Regions from separate parts of the Enterobacter cloacae complex sp. genome, predicted to be linked through region 1. Evidence: predicted binding sites of a transcription regulator. Region 1 holds the regulator's gene; the other holds the start of a gene.

Evidence for each region. The regulator PurR, encoded in region 1, represses purine synthesis genes. The targets are predictions, from matches to a motif close to CANGCAAACGTTTGCNTG.
Region 2: a site for PurR is predicted at 5,927-5,944, ahead of purT (formate-dependent phosphoribosylglycinamide formyltransferase). Genes of this name have one in related genera too.

What each region holds. Positions count from the first base shown of each region.
Region 1 is NZ_LT991957.1:4,041,578-4,051,183, forward strand. Features, by position in the region: gene mdtK (MdtK family multidrug efflux MATE transporter) at 1-1,170, opposite strand, end outside; gene DBR02_RS19930 (riboflavin synthase) at 1,396-2,037, shown strand; gene cfa (cyclopropane fatty acyl phospholipid synthase) at 2,069-3,217, opposite strand; gene punC (purine nucleoside transporter PunC) at 3,515-4,714, opposite strand; gene punR (DNA-binding transcriptional activator PunR) at 4,828-5,739, shown strand; gene purR (HTH-type transcriptional repressor PurR) at 5,757-6,782, opposite strand; gene cydH (cytochrome bd-I oxidase subunit CydH) at 7,080-7,169, shown strand; gene DBR02_RS19965 (MFS transporter) at 7,331-8,497, shown strand; gene sodB (superoxide dismutase [Fe]) at 8,535-9,116, opposite strand; gene DBR02_RS19975 (C40 family peptidase) at 9,239-9,606, opposite strand, start outside.
Region 2 is NZ_LT991957.1:4,760,029-4,769,634, reverse strand. Features, by position in the region: gene DBR02_RS23475 (MurR/RpiR family transcriptional regulator) at 1-118, opposite strand, end outside; gene zwf (glucose-6-phosphate dehydrogenase) at 475-1,950, shown strand; gene edd (phosphogluconate dehydratase) at 2,181-3,992, shown strand; gene kdgA (bifunctional 4-hydroxy-2-oxoglutarate aldolase/2-dehydro-3-deoxy-phosphogluconate aldolase) at 4,032-4,673, shown strand; gene purT (formate-dependent phosphoribosylglycinamide formyltransferase) at 4,716-5,894, opposite strand; gene DBR02_RS23450 (tellurite resistance TerB family protein) at 6,065-6,715, shown strand; gene ptrB (oligopeptidase B) at 6,791-8,866, shown strand; gene exoX (exodeoxyribonuclease X) at 8,848-9,510, opposite strand; gene DBR02_RS23435 (carbon-nitrogen hydrolase family protein) at 9,535-9,606, opposite strand, start outside.

The sequences.
Region 1 (9,606 bases):
GATAAAGAAGATGGAACGCGTATCTTTATACCCACGCAGCACGCCGCTGCCAATCACCTGGATGGAGTCAGAGATCTGATAAATGGCCGCCAGCAGCATCAGGTGCGAGGCCAGGGTCACTACCTCCGGGTTGTCGTTATAGAGCAGGGCAATTTGCTCACGCAACAGCACGGTAAAGAGGGCGGTACAGACCGCCATGCAGACGCCGACGCCCAGCCCGGTGCGGGCAGCCGTTTGCGCATCCAGCGTAGAACCTTGTCCCAGACGGAAGCCCACGCGAATCGTCACCGCAGCCGCCAGCGACATCGGCAGAACAAACATCAAAGAGCTGAAGTTCAGGGCGATCTGGTGGCCTGCCACATCAATAATCCCTAACGGCGAAACCAGCAGGGCGACAACGGCAAACAGCGTCACTTCAAAGAACAGCGCCAGCGCAATGGGCAGACCCAGCTGGGTCAGGCGGGTCAACATCGACCAGTCAGGCGTGCTAAAGGCAGTGTCGTTGCGAATGTCGCGCATGGATCGCGCATGCTTAATGTAGGTGAGCATGCTTCCGAACATCACCCAGTACACCGCTGCCGTCGCAACGCCGCAGCCCACGCCACCGAGCTCCGGCATGCCAAAATGACCGTAAATGAAGATATAGTTCACGGGAATATTCACCAGCAAGCCGATAAAGCCCATCACCATGCCCGGCTTGGTTTTTGCCAGCCCTTCACACTGGTTACGTGCTACCTGGAAGAACAGATAGCCGGGGGCGCCCCAGAGCAGGGCGCGCAAATAACCGACCGCCTTATCTGCCAGCGCCGGATCGATATTATGCATGGCGCGGATAATATACCCGGCGTTCCACAGGACGATCATAATCAGGACGGAGACGCCCCCGGCCAGCCAGAAGCCCTGGCGAACCTGATGGGCCACGCGGTCACGTCGACCGGAGCCGTTAAGCTGTGCGATAACGGGCGTCAGCGCCAGCAGCAGGCCGTGACCAAACAGAATGGCCGGGAGCCAGATTGAGGTTCCGATCGCCACGGCGGCCATATCGGTGGCGCTGTAACCACCGGCCATTACCGTATCCACAAATCCCATTGCGGTTTGGGCTACCTGCGCGACGATCACCGGTATTGCCAGTGCCAATAACTGACGCGCTTCGATCATATACTTCTGCACGTGAACACCTTTGTATTGTAGTTATTTGAGAGACTAAAAAGGCCGCCGTATCTGGCAGCAAGAAGAAAAAACAGAGGGATGCCAGCTATTGTAGCGGGGTTTAACTAATTATCTAGTGAAAAAATCGCCAGAAATTGCGCATCACTGGCAACCTGTTTTTTCAACTGTTATTGTGGTGGGATTATACGGTGTCATCGCCGTTCGGAATGAACAGGAGCTGTAAGCATGTTTACTGGTATTGTGCAGGGCACTGCCAAAGTGGTGTCCATTGATGAAAAACCGAATTTCCGCACTCACGTGGTCGAGCTGCCTGAATATATGCTCGACGGCATTGAAACCGGGGCGTCGATAGCGCATAACGGCTGCTGCCTGACGGTGACCGAAATTAACGGTAACCAGATCGCTTTTGATTTAATGAAAGAGACGCTGCGCATCACTAACCTGGGCGAGCTGGAAGTGGGGGATACCGTCAACGTTGAGCGGGCGGCGAAATTCAGCGATGAGATTGGCGGGCACCTGATGTCGGGCCATATTATGACCACCGCCGAAGTGGCGAAAATCGTGACCTCGGAAAATAACCGTCAAATCTGGTTTAAGGTGCAGGATCCCACCTTAATGAAATACATCCTTTATAAAGGATTTATTGGCATTGATGGGATTAGCCTGACCGTAGGTGAAGTGACGCCAACCCGTTTTTGCGTGCATTTAATTCCAGAAACGTTGCAACGTACCACGCTTGGTTCAAAAAAACTGGGGCAGCGGGTGAATATCGAAATTGATCCGCAAACCCAGGCGGTCGTGGATACCGTTGAGCGCGTGCTGGCGGCGAAAGAGGCGGCGATAATAAAGGCCGTGGAAGAAGAATAAAAAATAACCCCGGGCAACCGGGGTTATTTTTTTAGCGGGCCACGCGCAGGCCGTGCTCAATCCCGCGACTAAACACCACCTGCCATAGCTGTATATCCCGCGCGCGAAAAGCCCCGGCACAGGCATTGAGATAATAGCTGAACATCCGTTTGAATCGTTCCGAATAGTTGTCGGCGATTTCAGGCCATGCGGCCTGGAAACGTTCGTGCCACGCCATCAGCGTGGTGTCGTAATCTGCGCCAAAATTATGCCAGTCTTCCACAATGAAATGCGGTTCGCTGGCGTTGGCAATCTGGCGAACAGAGGGTAAACAGCCATTCGGGAAGATATATTTGTTGATCCAGGGATCCACGTTGTTGTCGGTGCGCTTAGAGCCGATGGTGTGTAGCAGGAAAATACCCTCAGGCTTCAGGTTCCGGTCAGCGACCTCGAAATAGGTCCTGTAGTTCTTGGGCCCGACGTGCTCGAACATGCCAACGGAAACAATGCGGTCGAACTGCTCGTTCAGGTCGCGGTAATCCTGAAGCCGAATATCGACATCCAGCCCCAGGCAACGCGCCTGCGCCATTTTCTGCTGTTCAGCCGAAATCGTGACCCCGACGACGCTCACGCCGTAATGCTTCGCCATAAACCAGGCAAGGCCGCCCCAGCCACAGCCGATGTCCAGCACGCGCATGCCGGGCTGCAACTGCAATTTATCGCAGATTAGCTGTAGCTTATCCTGCTGCGCCTCTTCCAGGGTCGTCGCTTTTTTCCAGTATCCGCAGGAGTACTGCATTAACGGGTCGAGCATGCGGCTGAAAAGGTCGTTGCCCAGATCGTAATGCTCTTTGCCGACGATCCACGCGCGCTTTTTACTTTGCAGATTGAACAGGCGGGCGGAGGCGATACGTAGCGTATCTTTGAAGTGACGGGGGAGCTGATTTTCCAGACCGGCGCGTAATACGCTGGAGAAGAACATATCCAGCCGCTCGCACTCCCACCAGCCGTCCATATAGCTTTCACCCAGCCCTAACGATCCCTCCTGCAAAACGCGTTTGAAAAAATCGGGATGTTTAATCTGGGGATCGGAGGGCGATGAGCCATTAATTGTAATGCCCGCACGTCCCAACAGTTCACTGACGATCCGGGACCAGTTATCGTCCGGAACGCTGACTTCTTCTATACACGATGAACTCATAGCTTCTCCATCACCTTGCTGTGATCAGAACCTTAAAACAGCGTAGACGCTTTTTTGGTTTGTGAGAAATCTCACGGTAAATGCCCGCGAGGCTAATATCCGACGTCGAACAGAGGAAGGGAGATAACCCTTGCCGAAATGCCTTCCATGGTAAAACGGGAGCGCTCCGGCTCCCGTTAACGCTTAATATTTATCGTATTTATCGAACCAAATTCAGTATAGGCCTCAAAAATGGGTGATTCAACAGAAAATTGTTAGCAACCTAATCACTGGTTTTTAACATAATTTCCCGCGCAATCAGGCATGAGACGTTTCGGTTTGCGCGTTGTCATTCTGCTCGCGACGCGCGGAGGACTGCATGCGATACCCCAGACCCGCCAGCGCAACGGTGACCAGCATTACGCTGGTGGTGGTGAGCAGTGGGGTGACAATCAGCGCAGAGACCACGAGGCTTGCCAGGAAGCACAGGCCAAGTTGCAGGGTATTTTGCAGCGCGGCAGCGCGGCCCGTCGCCTGCGGGAACGGACGTAACGCCTGCGCCACAACGATAGGGTAAATGGCCCCGTTAGCGATCGCCATAACGCAGAACGGAATCAAAATTTCTGCAAGCCCGGCGCCGGGAATAAAGCCGACGGCCCAGGTCGCAATCACGCTTAACGCATACAACACCAGCAGCCAGGGCAGCATCTGTTGGCCTTCCCATTTTTGCAGTGCGGCGCGACAGCCATAGCCACCCACCAGGAAGGCGATGGTCTGTGGAACGTAGCTCAGGCCGATAGCCGCCGGGCTGTAGCCCATGTCATGCAGAATGAACGGCGAACCGGTCAGCCAGGCAAAGAAGCTGGCAGAGCAGGCGGCATAAATCAGCACGTTACCGCGATAGGCTTTTGCCCGCAGTAAGGAGGTAAAGGTCACTGGCTGCGCGTCCGGATGCGTCTCTTTTTTACGCGCAGGCTTGAGCCCGAACGCGGGCAGCATCAGCACCAGCGTGATGGCAAACAGCGTGGCGAAAATGGCCTGCCAGTCGAAATGCGCCAGGATCCAGCTGCCCAGCAGCGGGGCGAGCGCCGGCGACAGGCCGACCAGCGGCATAATGGTGGCGAAAATGCGGTTAGTGCGCGAAGCCGGATAATAATCGGTTACCAGCGCCTGCCAGGTGACCGCTGCGGCACAGACGCCGACGGCCTGGATGAAGCGCAGCACGAGGAGCCAGGCGGCATCGCGGACCCACAGCATGCCCAGACAGCCTACGGCAAAAATTGCCAGTCCCAGCAACAGGACGGGTTTACGGCCAAAACGATCCGAGAGCGGCCCCCAGAGCAGTTGCGCCAAGGCAAAGCCTGCGAGGAACAAACTCAGGCTGGCGCTGATGGCGGCGGCAGGGGTTTGCAAATCTTCCTGCATCGCGGCGAACGCGGGCAGATACATATCGGTCGCCAAAAAGCCCAGCACGCTTAAGCCGCCGAGCCAGACTAAAAATCCTTTCCTGGGTTGCACTGTTTATTCTCCTGAGGAGGCAGGTGTACGTTGGCGCAGAGTGTAGGAGGTGCAAAGCAGCTTGTGAAACGCTAATATTTGGCGGGTGAATTCAAAAATTTTGCAGGCAAAAGATGTGGTCAGATTATTCTCTTGAAGTGGTCGATGCCGTGGCGCGTAACGGCAGCTTTACCGGTGCCGCCCAGGAGCTGCATCGCGTTCCCTCGGCCATCAGCTATACGGTGCGTCAGCTGGAAGCGTGGCTGGCGGTCCCGCTGTTTGAGCGGCGCCATCGCGACGTGGAGCTCACGCCGGCCGGCGCGTGGTTTTTGAAAGAGGGGCGGTCTGTTATCAAAAAAATGCAGATCACCCGCGAGCAGTGCCAGCAGATCGCCAACGGCTGGCGCGGTCATCTTTCCATCGCGGTGGATAACATCGTTAAGCCGGAACGCACCCGGCAGATGATCGTCGATTTCTATCGTCATTTCTCCGACGTCGAACTGCGCGTTTCACAGGAGGTGTTTAACGGCGTCTGGGATGCGCTGGCGGACGGCAGGGCAGAGATGGCGATTGGCGCCACCCAGGCGATCCCGGTTGGGGGGCGCTACGCGTTTCGCGACATGGGCATGCTGAGCTGGACCTGCGTGGTCGCGCGCGATCATCCGCTGGCGGCGCTGGAAGGGCCGCTGAGCGATGACACCTTACGCAACTGGCCCTCGCTGGTGCTGGAAGATACGTCCCGTTCGCTGCCGAAGCGCATTACCTGGCTGCTGGATAATCAGCGCCGCGTGGTCGCGCCGGACTGGGAGTCGTCAGCCACCTGCCTGAGCGCGGGGCTGTGCGTTGGCATGGTGCCGGTGCATTTTGCGCGTCCGCGCATTGACGCGGGGGAGTGGGTGGCTCTGACGCTGGAAAATCCCTTCCCGGACGCCGCGTGCTGTCTGACGTGGCAGCAAAACGACGTATCGCCCGCCATGGCCTGGCTGCTGGATTATTTGGGAGACAGCGAAACGCTGAACCGGGAGTGGTTACGGGGACCAGCGTAGCTGGCCCCGTAAAAGGATTAACGACGGTAGTCGCGGAACGGACCGTCCGCAACGGAACGGCGTTCAATCAGGCGCGGGTGCACTTCAATGGACTGGGACTGTTCACGCTTGTTGACGATCCTGTCCATCAGCATATTGAAGGCGGTTTCACCCAGCGAATCTTTCGGCTGGTGAATGGTGGTCAGCGCCGGCGTAAAGAAGCGGGCGTTGCGCACGTTATCATAGCCGATCACCGAGATATCCTGCGGGACGCGCAGGCCGAGTTCATCTGCCGCACAGAGGGCGCCCATGGCCATGATATCGCCGCCGCAGAACACAGCGGTAGGGCGATGCGGCTGGGAGACGATCTGCTGCATGGCGCGATAGCCCGACTCCGGCTCGAAATCGCCCTGAACAATCCAGTTTTCCGGCACGGTAATCAGCGCCTCTTCCATCGCCTTCATGAAACCGGCCAGGCGGCCAGCACCGGTGTTACGCTCCAGCGGGCCCGGGATCACGCCAATTTCACGGTGACCGCGTTCCACCAGGTAACGCCCCGCCATGTAGCCGCCTTCAAAAGCGTTATCGATAACGGAGTCGGTGAAGTCGGCGCGCGCTTCGCCCCAGTCCATCACCACCATCGGAATGTGGCGATACTCTTCCAGCATGGAAAGGACCGACTCTGGGTATTCAGAACACATCACCAGCAGGCCGTCGACGCGCTTTTGCGCCATCATCGACAGATAAGCGCGCTGTTTCTCAATGTTGTTCCACGCGTTGCCCAGAATCAGGGTATAGCCCTTCTGGAAGCAGTTTTTTTCAACGGCTTCGATAATTTCAGCAAAGTAGGCCGCTTCACTGCTGGTGGCCAGCAGGCCAATCGATTTGGTGTGATTAACCTTCAGGCTACGCGCGACCGCACTAGGCGAGTAGTGAAGTTCTTTGATCGCTGCCCAGACGGCATTGCGCGTCTCTTCAGCGACAAAACGCGTTTTGTTAATAACATGTGATACGGTTGTGGTGGAAACGTTTGCGCGTTTTGCTACGTCTTTAATTGTTGCCATTAAATGTCACTCCAGACCATATCCTAAGCTCCTGAAACCATTGAAGGTAAACGTTTGCCTTCTCTCACCCTTATTACGCAATCTTGAGTTGCGACACGCCGGGAAAACGACACAGGACGTCAGGAGGGGGTCAGTGGCCGGTACGCTAATAAATTTAGCGTGGAATTTTGTCCTATCTTGATGAAAAGGGGAAGAGGTAAAGTGGATATCCGCTTAAATCCTGGAAGATTTTTGACCTGAACTGTGTAAAAATGAGCAGGCTCACTTTTCGTAGGGTGAATAAAAGGAGAAAAATTGATGAGTACCGATCTGAAGTTTTCGCTGTTTACCACCATTGTTGTTCTTGCCCTGATTGTTGCGGGTGGTTTAACCGCTGCGCTGCACTGATTTAGATGGAGGGAGAATTTTCTCCCTCGCTTGCCGCTATTGTTATCTTTCCGGCAAAAATCTTTTGCCAAAATGTTAACTTCTCATTTTTTGTGATTGATGTCATGCTTTTGACTTCTTAATTCTGTGCCGGGTAACGGCACGGTATCCGGAGTTTATTCATGAAAATCAATTTTCCCCTGCTGGCCCTGGCGATTGGCGCCTTTGGGATTGGCACCACTGAATTCTCCCCGATGGGGTTATTGCCTGTTATCGCCCGGGGCGTGGATGTCTCTATCCCTGCGGCCGGTATGTTGATTAGCGCCTACGCGATCGGCGTGATGGTGGGCGCGCCGCTGATGACGCTGCTGCTTTCGCACCGCGCGCGCCGCAATGCGCTGATTTTCCTGATGGCGATTTTCACCCTGGGCAACGTGCTTTCCGCGATTTCGCCGGATTACACCACCCTGATGCTTTCCCGTATTCTGACCAGCCTGAACCATGGCGCCTTCTTCGGGCTGGGCTCGGTTGTTGCCGCCAGCGTGGTGCCAAAACATAAGCAGGCCAGCGCGGTAGCCACCATGTTTATGGGGCTGACCATCGCCAATATCGGCGGTGTTCCCGCCGCCACCTGGCTGGGAGAAGCTATCGGCTGGCGTATGTCTTTCCTCGCAACCGCCGGACTGGGCGTGGTCGCGATGGTCGCGCTGTTCTTCTCACTGCCGAAAGGAAGTGCGGGAGAACGTCCGGAAGTACGTAAAGAGCTGGCGGTGCTGATGCGTCCCCAGGTGCTTTCCGCGCTGCTCACCACGGTACTGGGGGCGGGGGCGATGTTTACGCTCTACACCTATATCTCCCCGGTGCTGCACGACATTACCCATGCAACGCCACTCTTTGTTACCGCGATGCTGGTGCTGATTGGTGTCGGGTTCTCGATTGGCAACTATCTCGGCGGCAAATTTGCCGACCGCTCCGTGAGTGGGACGCTGAAAGGCTTCTTAACGCTGCTGATCGTCATCATGGTGGCGATCCCGTGGCTGGCGCGTAACGAAGTGGGCGCCGCGGTTGCCATGTTGGTGTGGGGCGCCGCAACCTTTGCCGTGGTGCCGCCGTTGCAGATGCGCGTGATGCGTGTTGCGCATGAGGCGCCGGGGCTCTCATCGTCCGTGAATATCGGTGCGTTTAACCTGGGCAATGCGCTGGGAGCCGCTGCGGGCGGGGCGGTGATTTCCGGTGGTTTAGGTTACAGCTTTGTGCCGGTGATGGGGGCGATCATTGCCGCACTCGGCCTGCTGCTGGTGCTGATGTCCGGGCGTAAACAGCCAGAAGCGGTGTGTACGGCGGAATAAACAAAAACGCAGAAGGGTTGCCCCTTCTGCGTGTCCCTTACGCGGCGAAGTTCTTCGCAACAAATTCCCAGTTAACCAGTGCCCAGAAGTGCTCCAGGTAGTTCGGGCGCGCATTACGATAATCAATGTAATAGGCGTGTTCCCATACGTCCACGGTCATCAGCGGCGTTGCGCTGGTGGTCAGCGGCGTACCCGCATTAGAGGTGGAAACGATAGCCAGTTTGCCATCGGCCTCTTTCACCAGCCAGGTCCAGCCGGAGCCAAAGTTTTTAACGGCGGCGTCAGTAAACTTCGCTTTGAAATCCGCGAAGCTGCCGAACGCGGTGTTAATCGCTGCGGCCAGGTCACCGGTAGGTTCCCCGCCTGCATTCGGTGCCAGGCAGTGCCAGTAGAAGGTGTGGTTCCACACCTGAGCAGCATTGTTGAAAACGCCGCCGTCTGAATTGCGCACGATCTCTTCCAGCGTTTTGCCTTCAAAATCGGTGCCTTTAATCAGGTTGTTCAGGTTGGTGACATAGGTCTGGTGATGTTTGCCGTAATGGTACTCCAGGGTTTCCGCGGAAATGTGCGGGGCCAGGGCGTCTTTTGCATACGGTAGTGCAGGTAATTCGAACGACATTGCTTCTCTCCTTATTGTTTTATACGTTGCCAATAACCCTACAGACAACAAGGACAGAATAGCAAATTGAAAGGGTATGCAAAAGAGGAACTTACCCTGCCGCAGGAGCGACAGGGCAGAGTTTAGCGGACGGTTTTTGGCGTCATCACGCGGCGCGCACCCACATAGTGGCGCACCCAGTAATCTTCGCTGAGGGAGGTGATCTGAATGTCCCGTCCGCTGCGCGGTGACTGGATAAACTTACCGTTACCCACGTACACCCCAACGTGATCGGCCGTGCCGCGTCCCTGAGTGCGGAAGAACACCAGGTCGCCATTTTGCAGCTCGCCACGGTTTACAGGCGCGGCGTCGCGCAGGTGGTACATTTCATTGGCGGTGCGAGGAATGCGGAACTTCACCAGATCTTTATAGGCATAATAGACCAGCCCGCTACAGTCAAAACCGGTGCGGGGAGAGGTGCCCCCCCAGCGATACGGTTTACCAATTTGCC
Region 2 (9,606 bases), 720 kb from region 1:
GAGCGGCGATGCTTGAATGAATCGCCTGAGCGGGGGCGGCGAGAATAACTTCAGCCACTTTGCGCTCGGATTTGCTAAGGTGTTCCAGTTGAAACTGGATTTTTTCCAGCATGTTCATTGTTAACAAGACGCTCATGAGGGCATAAACGATTTCATACAGAGATGAAACCCTGATTCGATTTAGCCGATATTACCCCCGGGACTTCCGAAAGGGTAACCGTCGACAAGAAATGTTGTTGTTTTTTTTCATTACTTGATCGACGTCGGGTTTTGCCCTGACTCCGTTGCGCAAAGAATCGACGTTTGTTGCGTCATTAGGCGGGCTTAAAGGTCTGGACGACGAAAAATCGCCGTATCGCACGTGACGTTAAGCGCTAATGGTTTCAGGAAATGCGTAAAAGCAGTACAGTGCATTGTAATAAAATTACAACGATACCTGGCAGAGTACCAGGCGATCTAACTGAGGAGAATGACATGGCGGTAACGCAAACAGCCCAGGCATGTGACCTGGTCATTTTCGGCGCGAAAGGCGATCTTGCACGCCGAAAATTGCTGCCTTCCCTGTATCAGCTGGAAAAAGCGGGCCAGATCCATCCCGACACCCGAATCCTTGGGGTAGGGCGCGCCGACTGGGATAAAGAAGCTTATACCAAAGTCGTGCGCGAGGCGCTCGAAACGTTCATGAAAGAAAAAATCGATGAAAGCCTGTGGGATAAGCTGAGCGGGCGCCTCGATTTTTGTAACCTGGACGTCAATGATGTCAGCGCCTTTACCCGTCTGGGTGAAATGCTGGACCAGGAAAATCGCGTCACCATTAACTATTTCGCCATGCCGCCAAGCACCTTCGGCGCCATCTGCAAAGGTCTGGGCGAAGCGAAGCTGAACGCCAAACCGGCACGCGTGGTGATGGAAAAGCCTCTGGGCACGTCGCTGGCAACCTCTCGTGAAATCAACGACCAGGTGGGCGAGTTCTTTGAGGAGTGCCAGGTTTACCGTATTGACCACTACCTGGGCAAAGAGACGGTTCTGAACCTGCTGGCGCTGCGCTTTGCTAACTCCCTTTTTGTGAACAACTGGGACAACCGCACCATCGACCATGTGGAAATTACCGTGGCGGAAGAGGTGGGTATCGAAGGCCGCTGGGGTTACTTTGACCAGGCCGGCCAGATGCGCGACATGATCCAGAACCACCTGCTGCAAATTCTGTGCATGATTGCCATGTCTCCACCGTCGGATCTGACGGCCGACAGCATTCGTGACGCCAAAGTGAAAGTGCTGAAATCACTGCGCCGTATCGATCGCTCCAACGTGCGTGAGAAAACCGTTCGCGGTCAGTACACCGCAGGTTTTGCCCAGGGGAAAAAAGTCCCTGGCTATCTGGAAGAAGAGGGCGCGAACAAGTCCAGCAATACCGAGACGTTTGTGGCTATCCGCGTGGATATCGACGACTGGCGCTGGGCCGGCGTGCCGTTCTACCTGCGTACCGGTAAGCGTCTGCCGGCAAAATGCTCCGAAGTGGTGGTCTACTTCAAAAACCCGGAACTGAACCTGTTCAAAGAATCCTGGCAGGAGCTGCCGCAGAACAAACTGACCATCCGTCTGCAACCGGACGAGGGTGTGGATATTCAGATCCTGAACAAAGTGCCGGGTCTTGATCACAAGCACAACCTGCAAACCACCAAGCTGGACCTGAGCTACTCTGAAACCTTCAACCAGACGCATCTGGCCGATGCTTACGAGCGTCTGCTGCTGGAAACCATGCGCGGTATCCAGGCGCTGTTCGTCCGTCGCGATGAAGTGGAAGAGGCGTGGAAATGGGTCGACTCCATTACCGAAGCGTGGGCTGCCGATCAGGATGCGCCAAAACCGTATCAGGCGGGAACATGGGGACCAGTTGCCTCCGTTGCGATGATCACCCGCGATGGCCGCTCCTGGAACGAGTTTGAGTAAAGCTCTCTAGCCCATTGGTGTTATTTTACCGGTAACATGATCTAACACAGCAAGTGGCATCATTTTTACTTTTTAAGCTCCGCGTGGATTCACCCGCGGAGCTTTTTTTATTACACTCCTCTTAGACATTTTGCCCCTGCGCTCCGGATAACAGGCGTTTCAGCGTTGTTAACAACCGTCAGAACCTGTGTAAACTCCCGAGCCCGGACAGATAAATTAGAGGAGCTTTTATGAATCCGACATTGTTACGCGTAACACAACGCATAATTGAGCGCTCGAAAGAGACCCGTTCTGCCTATCTCGCCCGCATTGAACAGGCGAAGAGCGAAACGGTCCACCGCTCGCAGCTGGCCTGCGGGAATCTGGCCCACGGCTTCGCCGCCTGTCAGCCTGGCGATAAAGACGCGCTGAAAAGCATGTTGCGTAACAACATCGCCATTATTACCTCCTATAACGACATGCTCTCTGCCCACCAGCCGTACGAGGTTTACCCGAACATCATTCGCAACGCACTGCATAGCGTAAACGCGGTGGGCCAGGTTGCGGGCGGCGTGCCGGCCATGTGCGACGGCGTCACCCAGGGGCAGGACGGCATGGAGCTGTCGCTGCTGAGCCGCGAAGTGATCGCCATGTCTGCGGCGGTTGGCCTCTCGCACAATATGTTTGATGGCGCGCTCTATCTGGGCGTGTGCGACAAAATCGTCCCGGGGCTGGTGATGGCCGCGCTGTCGTTTGGCCATCTGCCAGCGATTTTTGTGCCGTCAGGCCCGATGGCAAGCGGTTTGCCGAATAAGGAAAAAGTGCGCATTCGCCAGCTGTATGCCGAAGGAAAAGCGGATCGTAAGGCGCTGCTGGAAGCGGAAGCCGCGTCCTACCACGCGCCGGGCACCTGTACGTTCTACGGTACGGCCAACACCAACCAGATGGTGGTGGAGTTTATGGGAATGCAGCTGCCGGGCTCCTCGTTCATTCAGCCGGACGCGCCGCTGCGTAAGGCGCTGACCGAAGCCGCAGCCCGTCAGGTCACCCGCCTGACCGGTAACGGCAACGAATGGATGCCGATGGGCAAAATGGTGGATGAAAAAGTCATCGTCAACGGTATCGTTGCCCTGCTGGCAACCGGCGGTTCAACCAACCACACCATGCACCTGGTCGCAATGGCGCGCGCGGCGGGCATTCTGATCAACTGGGATGACTTCTCCGATATCTCCTCCGTGGTGCCGCTGATGGCGCGTCTGTACCCGAACGGTCCGGCGGACATCAACCACTTCCAGGCGGCGGGCGGCGTGCCGGTGCTGATGCGCGAGCTGCTGAAAGGCGGCCTGCTGCATGAGGATGTCAACACGGTGGCGGGCTTTGGCCTGCATCGCTATACCCTTGAGCCATGGCTGAACAACGGTGAGCTGGACTGGCGTGAAGGGGCGAGCGACTCGCTCGATCCGCAGGTCATTGCCACCTTCGAGAAACCGTTCTCTCCTCACGGCGGCACCAAAGTGCTGAGCGGTAACCTTGGGCGTGCGGTGATGAAAACCTCTGCCGTGCCGGAAGAGAATCAGGTGATTGAAGCCCCGGCCGTGGTGTTCGAAAGCCAGCACGACGTTTTACCTGCCTTTGACGCGGGTCTGCTGGATAAAGACTGCGTGGTCGTTGTGCGTCATCAGGGACCAAAAGCGAACGGGATGCCAGAATTACATAAACTTATGCCGCCGCTTGGTGTATTATTGGACCGCCGTTTCAAAATTGCGCTGGTCACCGATGGACGCCTCTCCGGGGCATCCGGTAAAGTGCCTTCAGCTATCCACGTCACCCCGGAAGCCTACGACGGTGGCCTGCTGGCGAAAGTCCGTGATGGTGACATGATCCGCGTTAACGGTCAGACAGGCGAGTTAACCCTGCTGGTGGATGAAGCAGAGCTGGCGGCACGTCAGCCACATATTCCTGACCTGAGCGCGTCGCGCGTGGGTACCGGGCGTGAAATGTTTGGTGCGTTGCGCGAGAAACTCTCCGGTGCGGAGCAGGGCGCAACCTGTATTACGTTTTAAGACGACTTGATTTTAACGATCTGGCGAGAGAAAACTCTGATGAAAAACTGGAAAACAAGTGCAGAAGCAATCCTGACCACTGGCCCTGTCGTGCCGGTTATTGTGGTAAATAAACTGGAGCACGCTGTTCCGATGGCGAAGGCGCTGGTTGCGGGTGGCGTTCGCGTTCTGGAAGTGACCCTGCGTACTGCCTGTGCGATGGATGCGATCCGCGCTATCGCCAAAGAAGTGCCGGACGCGATCGTTGGTGCAGGTACGGTTCTGAATGCGCAGCAGCTGGCGGAAGTGACCGAAGCGGGCGCACAGTTTGCCATCAGCCCGGGTCTGACCGAGCCGCTGCTGAAAGCCGCAACCGAAGGCACTATTCCTCTGATCCCGGGTATCAGCACCGTTTCTGAACTGATGCTGGGCATGGATTACGGCCTGAAAGAGTTTAAATTCTTCCCGGCTGAAGCGAACGGCGGCACCAAAGCATTGCAGGCGATTGCGGGTCCATTCTCGCAGGTGCGTTTCTGCCCAACGGGCGGTATCTCTCCAGCCAACTACCGCGACTACCTGGCGCTGAAAAGCGTGCTGTGCATCGGCGGCTCCTGGCTGGTTCCTGCGGATGCGCTGGAAGCGGGCGACTGGGATCGCATCACTAAACTGGCTCGCGAAGCGGTAGAAGGCGCGAAACAGTAAGCGATTCGCAGTAAGAAAAACGGGCCACGTGGCCCGTTTTTTTTATCCTGCAACGCTGACGTTCGCAGCCGCTCTTTTCGCTCTTGCAACGGCTTCGTCCACGTTATCCCCGGTTGCTAACGCCACGCCCAGACGACGGGTGCCGTCGATCTCCGGTTTGCCGAACAGTCGAACCTGCAAGCCTGCGCCAACCGCACCTTCGACGTTATCAAAAGTGACATTCTGGCTGGTCAGCTGCGGCAGGATCACCGCGGAGGCAGCCGGGCCGTACTGACGAATGCCGCCAACCGGCAGGCCGAGGAAAGCGCGCACGTGCAGCGCAAACTCGGAGAGATCCTGTGAAATCAGCGTGACCATCCCGGTATCGTGCGGGCGAGGGGAGACTTCGCTGAAAATCACCTCGTCGCCGCAAACAAACAGTTCCACGCCGAACAGGCCATAGCCGCCCAGCGCCAGCACCGTCTTGCGGGCGATCTCCTGCGCGCGCGCCAGCGCCAGCGCGCTCATCTGCTGCGGCTGCCAGGATTCGCGATAATCGCCGTCTTCCTGACGATGACCAATCGGGTCGCAGAAATAAACGCCGTCCACGGCGCTGACGGTAAGCAGGGTAATTTCGAAATCAAACTTCACCACGCCTTCCACGATGACGCGCCCGGCACCGGCACGACCACCCTGCTGGGCATAGTCCCAGGCCTTGTCCAGCGTGCTGCTGTCGCGGATAAAGCTCTGCCCTTTGCCGGAGGAGCTCATTACCGGCTTAATGATGCACGGGTAGCCAATCTCTACGACGGCCTGGAGAAACGCAGCTTTATCCCCGGCAAAACGGTAGCTTGACGTCGGGAGCTGTAATTCTTCTGCGGCCAGGCGACGAATGCCTTCCCGGTTCATGGTCAGTTTTGCTGCTGTGGCGCAAGGCACTACGCGCTGGCCTTCCTGCTCAAGGGCCACCAACACCTCAGTGGCAATGGCCTCAATTTCAGGCACCACGAAATCCGGTTTTTCTTCGGCAATCAACGCCCGCAGGGCATTGCCGTCAAGCATATCAATGACGTGCGAGCGATGCGCGACGTGCATCGCTGGGGCATTCGCGTAACGGTCCACCGCAATCACCTCCACGCCCAAACGCTGGCATTCAATGGCCACTTCTTTACCCAGTTCACCCGATCCCAACAGCATTACGCGCGTCGCGGCAGGGCGCAGCGCGGTTCCTAAACGAGTCATAAAATCCCCCTGAAAAAGTTGCGGGCAGTATAAACGAAAACGTTTGCGTCTGTCTTGTATGGGGATAGCCAGGGCAGGGGAGAAATTTGCGCTTCTTTAGCACTGACAGACATTTCCTGACACCTGCTCGCTTAGGCTGTGAAAGTACGCACCGTAACGTGAGGAAAAATATGTCAGGCTGGATGAATCAACTGCAATCCCTGTTGGGACAAAAAGGCTCGTCGTCCGGCGAGCAGGGTCTAAGCAAGCTGCTGGTGCCGGGAGCGCTCGGCGGGCTGGCCGGTTTGCTGGTTGCCAATAAATCATCGCGGAAGCTGCTGACGAAATATGGCACCGGCGCGCTGCTGGCGGGCGGAGGAGCTATTGCGGGCAGCGTTTTATGGAATAAATACAAGGACAAAGTGCGCAACGCGCATCAGGATGAACCGCAGTACGGGAAGCAGGCGACGTCGCTAGACGTACGCACCGAGCGTCTGATCCTCGCGCTGGTGTTCGCGGCCAAAAGCGACGGGCATATCGATGCCAGTGAACGCGCCGCGATCGAACAGCAAATGCGGGAAGCGGGCGTCGAGGAGCAGGGCAGGGCGCTGGTGGCGCAGGCCATTGAACAGCCGCTCGATCCGCAGCGCCTGGCGCAAAGCGTGAAAAACGAAGAAGAGGCGCTGGAACTCTATTTTCTGAGCTGTGCCGCCATCGATGTCGATCACTTTATGGAGCGCAGCTACCTGAACGCCCTCGGCGATGCGCTGAAGATCCCGCAGGACGTTCGTGAGGGGATCGAGCAGGATATTCAGCAGCAGAAACAGACCCTCGCGGGCTAGAAGGGCATGTTTCGCTTGCATCATACGCGCGTTTTGCCAACCTTATAGGATGTAAAACGAAAAAGTAAGAATGCCATGCCTCCAAAAGCCCGACGTACTCCTTATGCGATCGTCACGCATGGCGATACGCGTATAGATAACTACTACTGGCTGCGGGACGATTCTCGTTCCCGGCCAGAGGTGCTCGACTATCTGCACGAGGAAAACGACTATGGCCGAAAGGTCATGGCCAGCCAGCAGGCGCTTCAGGACAGGCTCCTGAGCGAAATGGTGCAGCGTATTCCCCAGCGCGATGTCTCAGCCCCGTGGTGCAAAAACGGCTATCGCTATCGCCATATTTACGAGCCGGGAAACGAATATCCCATCTATCAGCGCCAGTCGGTGCTGAGTGCCGAGTGGGACGAATGGGATATCCTGCTTGATGCTAATAAACGTGCGGCCCACAGTGAGTTTTACACGCTGGGCGGCATGTCGATTTCCCCTGATAACGCCATTATGGCGCTGGCGGAGGATTATCTTTCCCGCCGGCAGTACGGTTTGCGCTTCCGCAATCTTGAAACGGGAAACTGGTATCCCGAAATGCTGGATAATGTTTCCCCCGATTTTGTCTGGGGCAACGATTCAGAAACGGTCTACTACGTTAAAAAGCATGCCTCAACGCTGCTGCCTTATCAGGTCTGGCGCCACACGGTGGGGACCGATTCCGCCGACGACGAGCTGGTGTACGAGGAAAAAGACGAGACGTTCTACGTCAGCCTGCATAAAACCTCATCTCGCCACTACGTGACTATCTTCCTTGCCAGCGCCACCACCTCTGAGGTGTTGCTGCTGGATGCCGAACTGCCGGATGCGCAGCCGCTGTGCTTCCTGCCGCGCCGTAAAGATCATGAGTACAGCCTGGATCACTTCCAGCACAGCTTTTACCTGCGTTCAAATCGCGAGGGCAAAAACTTTGGTCTTTATAAAACCAAAGTGCGCGATGAACGGAAGTGGGAAGTGTTAATTCCCGCGCGCGATCAGGTGATGCTGGAGGGGTTCACCCTGTTTACAGACTGGCTGGTGGTGGAAGAGCGCCAGCGCGGGCTGACCAGTATCCGACAAATCAACCGCAAAACCCGCGAGGTGGTGGGTATTGCGTTTGATGACCCGGCTTACGTCACGTGGATTGGCTTTAACCCGGAACCGGAATCGTCCCGCCTGCGGTATGGCTATTCGTCGATGACTACCCCGGACACGTTGTTTGAACTGGATATGGACACCGGGCAGCGTCAGGTGATTAAGCAGGCGGAGGTTCGGGGATTTGAGTCGGAGAATTATCGCAGTGAGCACCTGTGGGTGACCGCGCGCGACGGCGTCGAAGTCCCCGTGTCTCTCGTCTACCACAAGGACCACTTCAACAAAGGCAAAAACCCCATCCTCGTCTACGGTTACGGCTCCTACGGATCCAGCATGGACGCCGATTTCAGCAGCAGCAGGCTGAGCCTGCTCGACCGTGGCTTTGTTTATGCGATTGCCCATATTCGCGGCGGCGGCGAGCTGGGGCAGCACTGGTATGAAGACGGAAAATTTCTCAAAAAGAAAAATACCTTCAATGATTACCTGGACGTCTGCGATGCGCTGCTCGCCCAGGGGTATGGCGATCCGCAGCTCTGCTTTGGCATGGGGGGCAGCGCCGGAGGCATGCTAATGGGCGCTGTGATTAACCAGCGGCCTGAACTTTTTAAAGGCGTTATCGCCCAGGTGCCGTTTGTGGACGTGGTGACGACCATGCTGGATGAGTCTATTCCGCTGACCACCGGTGAGTTTGAGGAGTGGGGGAACCCACAGGATGAAACATATTACCGTTACATGAAAGAGTACAGCCCGTACGATAACGTCGAGGCGAAAGCCTATCCGCATATGCTGGTGACCACCGGCCTGCACGATTCCCAGGTGCAGTACTGGGAGCCAGCGAAATGGGTGGCGAAGCTGCGCGAGCTGAAAACAGACGATAATCTGCTGCTGCTGTGTACCGATATGGACTCGGGGCACGGGGGGAAATCAGGGCGATTTAAATCCTATGAAGGGGTGGCGCTGGAGTATGCCTTTTTGATTGGCCTGGCGCAGGATACGCTGCCAGGCCGCGCGGGAACTCAGGCTTCGCCTAAATAATGCTTCAGCGTCAGGCGCAGTTCCGGGCTCATTCTGTCGAGGTTGTTGTACAGCCAGCGCAGGTAGCCCGGATCGTTGTCCGCCACTTCCGCTACCGGTTTCCCCCGGTATTTACCGAACGTGAAGGTGGTCAGTAGTGCGGGGCGGCCGGTAATGGTCGCCATATCGTCTGGCGTCCAGCCGGATGTATTCATGATATCAATCAGGAGCGCCGCGGTGATGTAGCAGTCATACAGGGCGCGGTGATGGTGTAGCCCTTCCGGCGTCCGCACGCTGAGTTTGCGCGACTTATACAGCGCCATATTGCTGTATTTGATCCCTGGCCACAGGCGGCGCGCCAGCTTCATGGTGCAAATCCATTCGCCGGGCATCTCCGGCAGCACACGGCGGTCAAAACTGGCGTTATGCGCGACGTACCACTGGCTGCCGTGGTAGAGGGGGATGATCTCTTCAATCCACGGCTTGTCCGCCACCATCGATTCCGTAATGCGATGAATGGCCATCGCCTGCGCACTGATGGGACGATCCGGGCGCACCAGGTGGCTCATAGGGTTGACTATCTTTCCGTCAATCACGTCGACAGAAGCGACTTCCACAATTCCGCCCTGCAAATCGCAAGTTTCGGTATCAATAACGCGTAGCATTGATCGCTCCTGATCCTAAAGGGCTTAGCCTAATGGAATGATATCGCCTTGCCAACCCTGTCGGCCTAAAGAACCGGTTAACAGCAGTTCGCCCTT